DNA from 3 places in the Kurthia sp. 11kri321 genome. Region 1 is predicted to be linked to each of the others. Evidence: riboswitches for the same ligand, from Rfam matches in the RefSeq annotation. Region 1 holds a riboswitch; each other region holds the start of a gene.
The links. Region 1 has a riboswitch for S-adenosylmethionine ahead of ASO14_RS13240 (O-acetylhomoserine aminocarboxypropyltransferase/cysteine synthase family protein). Riboswitches for the same ligand answer to the same signal wherever they lie in the genome.

Region 1 (4,292 bases):
GACACTCCGCTTTAAAGGTGCAAAAAAAGGGTTGAGAAGTTATCTTGCTGTGCAACATGGTTTTTTAATAGAAGAAAAGCTCGGAAGTAAAAGTACATACTTGCGCGCAAATATGGGGGGTCTAAATGGACGTGCGCTTCAAGAACAAGATGAAATACAATTAATGAATACAAATTGGGATACACCTGTATTACCGATTAAAAACGAATATTTTAGTACAGTTTCGTGGCATGTCCGACCTGATTTTTATAAAAAAGCACGTAAAAGGCACCGCATTCGTTTCGTCGAAGGGAATGAATATCAATGGTTTACAACAGCTACACAACAAAATTTTGAACGTGTTCATTTTGATGTTGCTATGTCATCTGACCGTATGGGGTATCGTTTAAAAGGGTTTAAGCTTCAAAAAGATGTGCAACAAGAGATGGTTTCAGAAGCAGTAACGAATGGAACGATTCAAGTAGCGAATGATGGACAACCCATCATTTTATTAGCAGATCGTCAAACAACAGGTGGTTATCCTCGAATTGGGCAGGTGATTTCAGCTGACTTACATCGTTTCGGGCAAATGAAGCCAGGTGACCAAATTCGTTTTGAACGCGTGACACTTGATGAAGCATATGAAGCTTTATATGATTTAGAACAACAGCTAAATCATATTGAAGTATCGATTCAATTGAAAAAATAAAAAGAAAGAATCGCACAATCATAAGTGTGATTCTTTCTTGTATTTAGACTATTTCCACGTGAAGCCTTGTGAAGCAAGGAAATCTTTAATGAACGGACGTTGCTGGTTTACTAAGTAATCCGCCATTTGTTTCGTCCAGTTCGTTACTTTTTGATTAGCATTACGGTTTAAGTAGTACTCGCCAAGTTCTTTATCATATTGTGTTAATAGTGCGTCATATTTTTCTACGTCATAACCATTTTCATGTACAATTGCTTCCACTGGTAAACGTGGTTTTGTATCATTTGTTTTCGTTGGTTTGCCGATTGTCATCGCAAACATCGGGAAGACGTATTCAGGTAGGTTGAATAATTCGCTAATTTCTTTTGGATTATTACGTGCGCCACCAATATAGCAAATACCGTAGCCTTCAGCTTCAGCTGCGATGACGAAGTTTTGAGCAAATAAGCTAACATCTGCTACACCGACTAAGACATTTTCAGCTGAATCAGCTGTAATATCAATATCGTATTTTTGACCAGCAATTTGAAGGCGCTTGAAGTCTACACAGAATAGGAAAGAAGCGCCAGCTGTTTTGAATTGGAAATCATTATTCGATAATTCGCCAAGTTTCGCTTTTTTCTCAGGATCTGTCACATGAATCACACTATATGCTTGTACAAAGTGTGATGTTGCAGCCATCTGTGCAGTTTCGATTAAATCATATACCACTTCTTTTGGAATTTCTTCGCCTGTATATTTACGGACAGAAGTATGACTACGTAATAATTCTTTTACTTGATTCATGATTCATTCAACTCCTATTGTCATTTGTATTCAAAGACTATGCTACCATAAATGCTCATCTTATTCGAAAACCTTTGATTCATTTTAAAAAGTTTTTTAGTAATTTTTATTTAAAAATAAAATTGTATTTTAAAAGAATTAAATCAGTATAATAAAAATTTTCAGAAAAAAGATTGACGAATGAAAAATAGATGACTATACTAGATAGAAATTGATGGAAACATTATATGTTTAAAACCTTTATCAAGAGTGGCGGAGGGATAGGCCCTGCGATGCCCAGCAACCAGTTTCTTTTTTTGAAACCAAGGTGCTAATTCCTACAGATTTTTTATCGGATCTGACAGATAAGGGGAGGACCATGTTCGATACAGCCCTCTTCTTACCTAAGAAGAGGGCTTTTTTTATAAAATCCTTCTCCTATAATTCCTTATTCCGATGTCCATCATCATAATTCATTTTAGGAGGAATCATATATGACAGAATTCAAAAAAGAAACATTAGCCGTACACGGCGGACAATCATCAGACCCCGTAACAGGAGCGATTGCAGTACCTATTTATCGTACAACTGCATATCAATTTAATGATTCAGAACATGCTCGTAAATTATTTGCTTTAGAAGAAGCAGGCAATATTTATTCACGCATTATGAATCCAACAGTTGATGTGTTTGAAAAACGTGTTGCCTTATTAGAAGGAGGAACAGCAGCAGTCGCTCTATCTTCAGGTATGGCTGCTATCTCATTTAGTATTTTAAATATTACGCGTGCAGGAGATCATATTGTAGCTGCGAATAGTCTATATGGTGGCACGTACAATTTATTTGCGAATACACTTCCACGTTACGGTATTACAACAACATTCGTTGATGAGCGCGAACCTGAGAAGTTTGCAGAAGCGATTCAAGAGAACACAAAAGCGCTATATGTTGAAACAATCGGAAATCCAAGTTTATCAGTAGTTGACTTAGAAGCATTTGCAAAAATTGCACATGAACATCAAATTCCACTCATCGTCGATAATACATTTGCTTCACCAGTTGGATGTAACCCGATTGAACATGGTGCAGATCTTGTGATTCACTCTGCAACAAAGTGGATTGGTGGACATGGTACAACAATCGGTGGAATTGTAGTGGATGCAGGGAAGTTCGACTGGACGCAAGGTAAATTCCCAGACTATACAGAACCAGATGCTTCTTATCATGGTATTCGCTATGGTGTGGATGCACCGAATGCAGCGTTTGCAACACGTTTACGCGTTCAATTATTACGTGACTTCGGTCCGACATTAAGTGCAGATGCAGCCTTTAACTTTTTACAAGGTTTAGAGACACTTCATTTACGTGTGCCACGTCATAATGAAAATGCACAAAAAGTAGCGACATTCTTACGCAACCATGAACAAGTGGAATGGGTACACTATAATGGGTTTGAAGATAGCGAGTATGCGCCACTCGTAGAAAAATATTTAAAAAATGGTGCAGGTTCTGTTTTAACATTTGGCATTAAAGGTGGGCGTGAAGCAGGTCGCAAGTTCATTGATGCGATTGAACTATTCTCACATGTAGCCAATGTAGGCGATGCGCGTTCATTAATTATTCATCCAGCTTCAACAACACATCAACAATTAAATGAAGAAGAACTTATTCAATCAGGTGTGCCAGAAGAACTCATTCGTTTATCAATCGGCCTTGAAAATGCAGAAGATCTAACTCATGCGTTAGAGCAAGCATTCCAACAAGTAACAGTGGTCGCAAAATAGGTTCTAAAATCAGTTATATATAATAGAAGGAACTGACTCAATCCGTTGTAGGCAGTTCCTTTTACTTTCTAAAATTCAGTATTTAGTGACCTCTTAGAAAAAACAATTGTCCTTCTGAAAAAGAATTTTCTTGAAATATGTCTTTAAATACGTTAGAATTTTCATTAAGTTGTGAAATGAACGTTCAAAATAAACAAATTAAATTTAATCATTGGAGGCGAACAATATGACAGCAGTGAAGGTGGCAATCCTAGGGTTCGGAACGGTAGGAGAAGGCATTTTTAACATTTTGAAAGAAAAGCGAAAGCAATTGAAAGAAACACTGGGTGTGGACATCGAAGTAGCAAAAATTTTAGTCCATAATGTTTCAAAAGAGCGCGAAGGTGTAGATGCGTCTTTATTAACGAATCGTTTTGAAGATATTTTAGCATTGCCGCAATTAGACGTTGTCTTTGAAGCAATTGTTGGAGAAGAACCAGCATATGGTTATTTAGATGCAGCAATTGAAAAAGGGGCGCACGTTATTACTGCAAATAAAGTCATGTTTGCTAAATTTGGTCAAGCGCTACAAGAGAAGGCGAAAAAATACGGTGTACAAGTAGGTTTTGAAGCAACTACTGCAGGTGGTGTACCGGTAATTAAAACAATGGAGACAATCTTACGTGTGAATGATGTAGTACACATTCAAGGTATTTTAAATGGCACATCGAATTATATCTTAACGCAAATGCGTACAGAAGGTATTTCATTCGAAACAGCTTTAAAAAATGCACAAGATTTAGGATATGCAGAAGCAGATCCATATAATGATATTTCAGGACAAGATGCTTTCAAAAAGCTAATGATTTTAAGTGCGCTCGCATTCGGTAAACAACCGAACTGGGAAGATGTAAAAGTGGTAGGTATTTCTGAAATTACATTGGAACAAGTACAACAAGCAGATGCAAATGGCCAACGCTATCGCCATATTGCAGAAGTTTCTATTGATGAAAACGGTAAAATTCATGCAGAAATTGGACCTCAACTTGTTGATGCAGCACATCCGTTATATGCAA
Region 2 (4,292 bases), 950 kb from region 1:
TTTGATACTAGAATTGTCGCGCCTTTAGGAAGGTCTTCTAATTTTTTATACTTTTGAGAGTAGATACCGATTGGCTCGATGTGTACGCCACCAGCACTTTCAAAATCATAACCATTTGATTTGATTTGATCTTCTAAATAAGGAATGTGTTGGAAGAAGTTCGCATCTAAATCTTTTGAATCTAAATCTTTATTCGGTAAGATGTAATCTTGGTATGGTTCGATTTCTAATTTAATGCCTTCTTTTTCAAGAATTGGTTCTGCTTGTTCAAGAATTTTAGCGTGTGGTACGTTTGAAGCACCGATTTTAATTACTTTTTCATCGCCGTCTCCTGATTTTTCTGAAGAACCACATGCTGCTAAACTAAGTGCTAGTGCTGCTGTTAAAAGACCTGCTACTAATTTTTTTGATGTTTTCATGATTCATTTCCCCTTTTCTTTGCTTTATCGTTTATCAATTTTTGCTGTAATCAAATCTCCAATGAATTGAATGATGAATACAACAACTAATACCAATACTGTTGCGACGAATGTTACGTCGTTTTGACTACGTTGGAAACCATCTTGGAAGGCTAGGTAACCTAGACCACCCGCACCAATGATGCCCGCCATCGCTGTATAACCTACTAAAGCAACTGCCGTCACTGTAATCCCTGAAATTAACGCTGGTAAAGACTCTGGAATGAGTACTTTCCAAATGATTGTTCCTGTTGTTGCTCCCATTGAACGAGCTGCTTCAATCACACCACGATCAATCTCTTTTAATGCAATCAATACCATACGTGCATAGAATGGTGCAGCACCGATAATAAGTGCTGGTAATGCTGCATTTGCACCACGCATTGTTCCCATTAAGAAAATTGTAAATGGAATTAATAAGATAACTAAAATAACGAACGGAATCGAACGGAAAATATTCACGATTGCTCCTGTTAAAAAGTTCACAACCTTATTCGCCCATAATTGGTGCGGTGCTGTTAAGAATAAAATAATCCCTAGCACTAGACCTAAAATAAATGTAATAATTGTTGAAACACCTGTCATATAAAGTGTTTCTAGCGTGGCTTGCCACATTCCTTCCCAATCAACATTTGGGAATAATCCTGTTGCCTCATTATTCATGTGACATCACCTCCGACTTAATTCCTTCAGCAGTTAAATAAGCTACTGCCTTTTCAACTTCTTCATCTGTTCCAGCAAGTTGTACGATTAACGTACCGTATGGACCACTTTTTGTCGGAGATATATTGCCATGTACAATATTTACATCGACATTAAACTGACGAATGAGTTGTGTCATAATCGGTTGCTCTGTTTTTGAGCCGACAAAGAATAATTTAATTAACTTTCCATGTTGGTATTGTTCTTTAATTTGTTCAATCGACTCTTGTTGCCCTACTGTATTCGTTACTTGTTGAACGAATCGTTGTGTAACAGGTGCTTGTGGTGCGTCGAATACTTGAAGAACATCGCCTTCTTCTACGACTTTCCCTTGCTCCATTACGGCTACACGATGACAGATTTTACGAATAACGTGCATCTCATGTGTAATTAAAATAATCGTAATACCGAGTTTTTCATTTACACTGCGTAATAAGTCTAAAATTGAATCCGTTGTTTCAGGGTCTAATGCTGATGTAGCTTCATCACAGAGTAATACTTCTGGGTCATTTGCAAGTGCACGCGCAATCCCTACACGTTGTTTTTGACCACCTGATAATTGTGATGGATAAGCCTTTTCGCGTCCTGTTAACCCAACAAGTTCAATTAATTCAGCTACTTTCTTCTTTTTCGCAGCTGAATCAATACCTGCAATTTCTAAAGGAAAAGCGATATTCTCTTCTACTGTTCTTGACCAAAGTAGATTGAAATGTTGGAATACCATACTAATTTTATGACGTGCTGCACGAAGTTTAGCGCCTTTAATTTTTGAAATATCTTCACCATTTACAATTACAGAACCACTTGTTGGTTTCTCTAAGCCATTAAATAAACGAATCATCGTACTCTTACCAGCACCACTGTAACCGATAATACCGAAGATTTCACCATCTTGGATAGTTAAGTTTACTTGATCGACAGCTGTGAGGGGACCATTTGAAGTTTTATATTGTTTTGTCACATTGCTGAGTTGAATCAAATTGTTTCCCACCTTTTTCGAACTTTATTCATAAAAAAACCCCTTCTGTCAGACAACAGAAGGGTTTAAACATCATAAAATATGCTAAACCGTTCTCTCATCTCTCAAAGACCATACAGTCCTTGCGTGAATTGGCACCTTTTCACATAATGTGATGGTTGCCGGGCTTCATAGGGCACTTCCCTCCACCTCTCTTTATAAGAGCAACGAATTAAGTTCATTTAGTTATTGTAGATACTTTATCACTTCTAAATTGAAAGGTCAATACTTCTTTAAAATTTTTTCAAATAAATGTGGTACTGACTGAAAGGCATAAATTTTCTCTACTAACTCGCCATTTTGCGTAATAAGAAGGCAAGGTACACTTTCAATTTCAAAGTCATACGCTAATTGCTCCATATAATTTAAGTTGGCTTTTCCCATTGAAACATGTTCGATTGCTTGCTCCGTTACATCCATCATTCTTGATGCAACTTGGCAAGTCCCACACATTGGTGTATAGAGGTAAAAAGCTGTTTTTTCTTGGGACTTCACTTGCTCTTCCCATTGTTCACGTGTCCATTCTTGCATTATTGTCATCCTTTATCTAATAAGTAACCTGACTTAATCTTAAATTTAGCTCCTTGTAACACTTTTGCTAAATGATAACGCGGCGTGCGTTCAACACCACCGTAACGCGGTAATGTATAAAGATGATGTGTATTGGGATATTCTTGTTGTACAAGCTTACGAAGTTTCTCGCCCATATCATCTGCATCGAAAAATGCATAAAAATCACAACTCTCATAAGGTTGTAATAGTTCATCTAAACGATGAGGACTTACGGTTCCGTTTGTACAGACAATCTCAACAGGTTCATTCAAAATAGGCTTTAACTGTAAACAATCTTGTCTACCTTCTACAATGAGGACTTTCTCAATAATCTTCATACACACCATCCCATCTGATTCCTTATTCTTTTTTCTGTTCTTTCTTACTTTATTTATACCATATTTTCGGTATATTTTTGTAGGAATAGTGCTTATAAAAAAAGCGCATAGAAAAAACTTTACATACTTTACAAAAAATAAAAAAAAGAAGACAACTGAAATCAGTGTCTTCTAATCAAATCGGCATGAAAACGCGCACCTACATGAAAGGGGTGCTATTAACCTGCGACTACTTCTTCATATTGTTCAGCAGTTAATAAAGCTTCTAGTTGTGCAGCGTCAGAAGGTTTTACGACAACCATCCAAGCTTTTTCGTAAGGTGATTCGTTTACTAGCTCTGGGCTATCTTCTAACTCCTCATTTACTTCTACTACTTCACCTGAAAGTGGTGCATATAGCTCAGAAACTGTTTTTACAGACTCAACGCTACCGAATGGTTGATCGATTGTTAATTCATCGCCTACAGATGGTAGTTCAACGAATACGATGTCACCTAGTTCAGATTGTGCAAATTCTGTAATACCGATACGTACTGTACCGTCTTCTTGTAAAACCCACTCATGCTCTTTTGAATAACGTAAATTAGTTGGAATGCTCATTTTTTTACCCCTCCATGAAATATGTAATGTTAATTTCATCTATAGTGTTACATATTTTTTCTGCAAATACAAGTCATTTTAGTTATTTTTTCCAATTTTCAATAAATTTATTTTCATTGAAGCCGACTGTGACACGCTCTCCATCGTACGTAATTGGGCGTTTAATCAACATGCCATCGCTTGCTAATAACTCTAATTGTTCGGATTCTGACATTTCTGCCAAACGATCTTTTAATCCTAACTCCCGATATTTCATACCCGATGTATTAAAGAATTTTTTAAGCGGTAAACCACTTTTTTCTTGCATCTCTTTTATTTCTTCAGCTGTTGGTGTTTCTGTCACAAGATCTTTTGTATCAAATGCAACGCCTTCTGCCTTTAACCAAGCAATTGCTTTTTTACAAGTTGTACATTTTGGATAATGATACACAGTGATTGTCACGATCATTCACTCCATTCTTATTGAATATCCTTATTGTATAAATCTATTAGAAAAGGTGCAACCTATTTCATCACAGATTCATCTATAAATTCCATACTAGATGTACAATTACCAATTGTAAAGGACAAGCTATGTTTATCATTGAGTTTCTACCTATATAATATAGAAGAAATACAATTGATT
Region 3 (4,292 bases), 1.1 Mb from region 1:
AGCAAGTTGTGTTGCTTTGATGTCATAAGCATCTTTATCAGCCCAAGCATTGCGAGGATTTAATAATTCAGTTGGTACGCCTTCAATTGAAGTTGGAATTGCTAAACCAAAGAATGCATCTTTTTCAGTTGGTACATCATTTAATTTACCTTCGATTGCAGCATTAACCATTGCACGTGTATAAGAAAGTTTCATACGTGTACCTGTACCGAATGAACCACCAGTCCAACCAGTGTTTACTAGGAATACATTAACATTATGTTCATCAATTTTCTTACCTAACATTTCAGCATATACTGTTGCTGGTAATGGTAAGAATGGAGAACCGAAGCAAGTAGAGAATGCTGGTTCTGGTTCTACAACACCACGTTCTGTACCAGGTGTTTTTGAAGTGAAGCCAGAGATAAAGTGATACATTGCTTGTTCTTTTGTTAATTTAGAGATTGGAGGTAATACACCAAATGCATCTGCAGTTAAGAAGATGATTGTATTTGGGTGACCTGCAACAGATGGTAATACAATATTATCAATATTCGTAATCGGATAAGCAGCACGTGTATTTTGAGTAGGTGTTTCATCATCATAATCTGGGATACGTGTTTCTTCATCTACTACTACGTTTTCAAGTACTGTACCGAAACGAATTGCGTTATAAATTTCAGGTTCTTTTTCAGCTGAAAGGTTGATTGTTTTTGCATAGCAACCACCTTCAATGTTGAATACGCCATTATCTGACCAACCATGCTCATCGTCACCAACTAATTTACGGTTTGCGTCTGCAGATAAAGTAGTTTTACCTGTACCAGAAAGTCCGAAGAATAAAGTTGTATCACCTTTTTCACCAACGTTTGCTGAGCAGTGCATTGATAAAATACCTTGTTGTGGTAATAAGTAGTTCATAATACCGAAGATTGATTTTTTCATTTCTCCTGCGTATTCTGTACCGCCGATTAAGATAATTTTCTTTTCAAGTGAAACCATAATAAATGTTTCTGATTCTGTACCGTCTATAGCTGGGTTTGCATGGAATGTTGGAGCTGATACGATTGTGAAATCAGCAATATGGTTTGCAGCTTCTTCTTCTGTTGGACGAATGAATAGATTATGTGCAAATAGATTATGCCAAGCATATTCGTTCACAACGCGGATTGCTAAACGTGTTTCAGCGTCAGCACCAGCAAAACCTTTGAATACGAACACTTCTTCTTTTTCTTTAAGATAATTAATTACTTTTGTATAAAGGGCATCAAATACTTCAGATGAGATTGGACGGTTTACTGAACCCCAATCAATATGATCTTTTGAAGACGCTTCTTCAACCATAAACTTATCTTTAGGAGAACGACCTGTATATTTACCTGTGTTAGCACGTAATGCACCATCAACTGTTAAAATCGCTTCACCGCGAGATGTTGCTTTTTCAACTAATTCTGGAACAGTTAGTTGTTCTTTAATGTTATTACCTGATAGAAGTGTGTTCAGTTCATTCATCATTTCTACTGAATTCATAATGTGTATATACCATCCTTTTTTCGTATTTATTGTACCCACAAATGTGGTTAGTCATCATTTATGGAATTAGTATAACACATTAAAAGAATTAGTCTATACTAATATGATATGTTTTTTTATTTTTTTAACATTTTACCATGTTTAGGACAAATTATATATATACTTTATTTAAAACACTCTATATATAGGTATAACATTTAAGTCATATTCAGATTGAGGTTGACATCGACGTATAATTCTACTAACATAGGCTATGAACGGATACTCTTATCCCGAGCTGGTGGAGGGTCAGGCCCTATGAAACCCGGCAACCTGCATTTCATTTCACGAGATGCGCTGGTGCTAATCTGAATGCAAGGATTCATTCCTTGAACGATAAGAGTGAAAGGTGCTTACGAAATAACCCCTTTCTCTCATACTGTATGAGTGAGAGGGTTTTTTTATTTCAAAATATATGGTGGTGGAACAACTACCTTTTTATTACGTATATACTGGCACTTTCTATAAAAAATCCTCGTGTAAAAAGCAGCATAGGCTGGCTTGGAGTTTTTTCTACATTTATATAGAAGAAACACACATGGATAAAGAGTACCGTATCTTTTTTCGAGGCGATCTCGTATAGGAGGAAACCAATTATGGCTCAACGTCGATTATTTACATCAGAAAGTGTTACGGAAGGACACCCTGATAAAATTTGTGACCAAATTTCAGATGCGATTTTAGATGCAATCATCGCAAAAGATCCAAATGCTCGTGTAGCATGTGAAACAACTGTTACAACAGGACTTGTGTTAGTAGCAGGAGAAATTACAACATCTACGTATGTAGATATTAAAGGAATTGTTCGTGAAACAGTTCAAGAAATCGGTTATACACGTGGTAAATATGGTTTTGATGCAGAAAACCTAGCTGTACTTGTGGCAATCGGTGAACAGTCACCTGATATCGCACAAGGTGTTGACCAAGCTTTAGAAGCACGTGAAGGAAGCATGACAGATGAAGATATCGAAGCAATCGGTGCTGGCGACCAAGGTTTAATGTTCGGTTATGCAAATAATGAAACACCTGAACTAATGCCGCTACCAATTAGCCTAGCGCATAAATTATCACGTCGCTTAACAGAAGTTCGCAAATCAGGATTATTAAAGTATTTACGTCCAGATGGTAAAACACAAGTAACGGTAGAATACGATGAAAATAACCACCCTGTACGTGTGGATACAATCGTTATCTCAACACAACATGATGAGGAAGTAACATTAGAACAAATCAATGAAGACCTTCGTAAACATGTGATTGCGGAAGTTGTACCTGCTGAATTATTAGATGCAGATACAAAATACTTTATTAATCCAACAGGTCGCTTTGTAATTGGTGGACCAAAAGGTGATGCAGGTTTAACAGGTCGTAAAATTATTGTTGATACTTACGGTGGTTATGCACGTCATGGTGGTGGTGCATTCTCTGGTAAAGATGCTACAAAAGTTGACCGCTCAGGTGCTTATGCAGCGCGCTATGTAGCGAAAAACATCGTAGCTGCTGGTCTTGCAGATAAAGCAGAAGTACAGCTAGCATATGCAATCGGTGTAGCACAACCTGTATCAATCGCAATCGATACATTCGGCACAGGCAAAGTAACAGAAGCAGAACTTGTAGAAGCTGTTCGTGAATTATTTGACTTACGTCCAGCAGGTATTATTAAAATGCTTGATTTACGTCGTCCTATATATAAACAAACAGCAGCTTATGGTCATTTTGGACGCACGGATTTAAATGTTCCATGGGAAGCAACAGACAAAGCAGATGCATTAAAAGCAAAACTTTTAAAATAATAAAGTAAAATGGTAGGAGTCATGCAAAAACATGAAACTCCTGCCATTTTTTTATCTTTCACATCAATTTTTAGCAGTATAAAATAGTGTAAGAATGAGTTTTCAAATATACTATGCGCGATTGGTACGCATAAATATTCGTATAAAAAATTACACAACTAAGTAATTATTCGGTCGAATGTTTTTTTATAATTTACGAAAAGATCCGATTCATGCAATGAATTGGTCGAATACATTAATCGAAAAAATACATTTAAGATGAGTAAAAAGCATGCGAAAATATTTAATGCAAATGGCACAATCAATATAACCATTCGTAAAAATATATTTTATTATTTCAATTCATCTGTTTTGTTTACACTATATGTAAACAATGGTGTTGGCACGAATAAGTTGATTTACTGTGAAGTAACAGAAAAAAATAAAAAAGATTTATTAACAAATACACTTCAAAACATGTTGAGTAAGATGATTTATATAAAATATAATGTCCAACCAGATGGCTCACGTCAAACTGACCGTGTCTATTTTCCGGAAAGTGTACTAAGAAAAACGATTTAAAAATACTCTAATAGAGTAAAATCAAAGTATCTAAAATTAAATCATTTGAACATATAAAAAATAATTCAAGCTATTCTCACAACTGCTATTCGATATAGTGATAAGATTTACAATAAGCTGTTTCATTTTTTCTTGCTTATTTCTATTCGCTTTGCAAAATGAAAGTTGACACTAATGGATAGTCCCGTATGGTTACGAAAAACTATACGGGATTTACTGTATTAAAAACATTCTTATCTTACGCTCTTTTTGTATTTTGATTGAAAATTCCTAGGTGTTTTATGAGTAAAATTATGGAATAAGGGAAAATAATGGAGATGGTAAAAAATGAATAAGGAGGTATGGTCTGATATTTTATATGCGTATGAAAATAGAGGGGGGTGAATA

Region 2: linked by a shared signal. The riboswitch ahead of ASO14_RS03340 (methionine ABC transporter ATP-binding protein) and the one ahead of ASO14_RS13240 (O-acetylhomoserine aminocarboxypropyltransferase/cysteine synthase family protein) in region 1 are both predicted to bind S-adenosylmethionine.
Region 3: linked by a shared signal. The riboswitch ahead of metK (methionine adenosyltransferase) and the one ahead of ASO14_RS13240 (O-acetylhomoserine aminocarboxypropyltransferase/cysteine synthase family protein) in region 1 are both predicted to bind S-adenosylmethionine.

The regions. Positions count from the first base shown of each region.
Region 1 covers NZ_CP013217.1:2,650,040-2,654,331, reverse strand. The annotation lists gene ASO14_RS13250 (5-oxoprolinase subunit C family protein) at 1-688, shown strand, start outside; gene nfsA (oxygen-insensitive NADPH nitroreductase) at 737-1,474, opposite strand; SAM riboswitch class I at 1,712-1,825, shown strand; gene ASO14_RS13240 (O-acetylhomoserine aminocarboxypropyltransferase/cysteine synthase family protein) at 1,948-3,237, shown strand; gene ASO14_RS13235 (homoserine dehydrogenase) at 3,464-4,292, shown strand, end outside.
Region 2 covers NZ_CP013217.1:638,984-643,275, reverse strand. The annotation lists gene ASO14_RS03350 (MetQ/NlpA family ABC transporter substrate-binding protein) at 1-419, opposite strand, end outside; gene ASO14_RS03345 (methionine ABC transporter permease) at 444-1,121, opposite strand; gene ASO14_RS03340 (methionine ABC transporter ATP-binding protein) at 1,114-2,139, opposite strand; SAM riboswitch class I at 2,234-2,343, opposite strand; gene ASO14_RS03335 (thioredoxin family protein) at 2,401-2,709, opposite strand; gene ASO14_RS03330 (toprim domain-containing protein) at 2,715-3,068, opposite strand; gene gcvH (glycine cleavage system protein GcvH) at 3,287-3,667, opposite strand; gene ASO14_RS03320 (arsenate reductase family protein) at 3,750-4,109, opposite strand.
Region 3 covers NZ_CP013217.1:736,404-740,695, forward strand. The annotation lists gene pckA (phosphoenolpyruvate carboxykinase (ATP)) at 1-1,509, opposite strand, end outside; SAM riboswitch class I at 1,777-1,894, shown strand; gene metK (methionine adenosyltransferase) at 2,148-3,344, shown strand; gene ASO14_RS03920 (hypothetical protein) at 3,603-3,905, shown strand.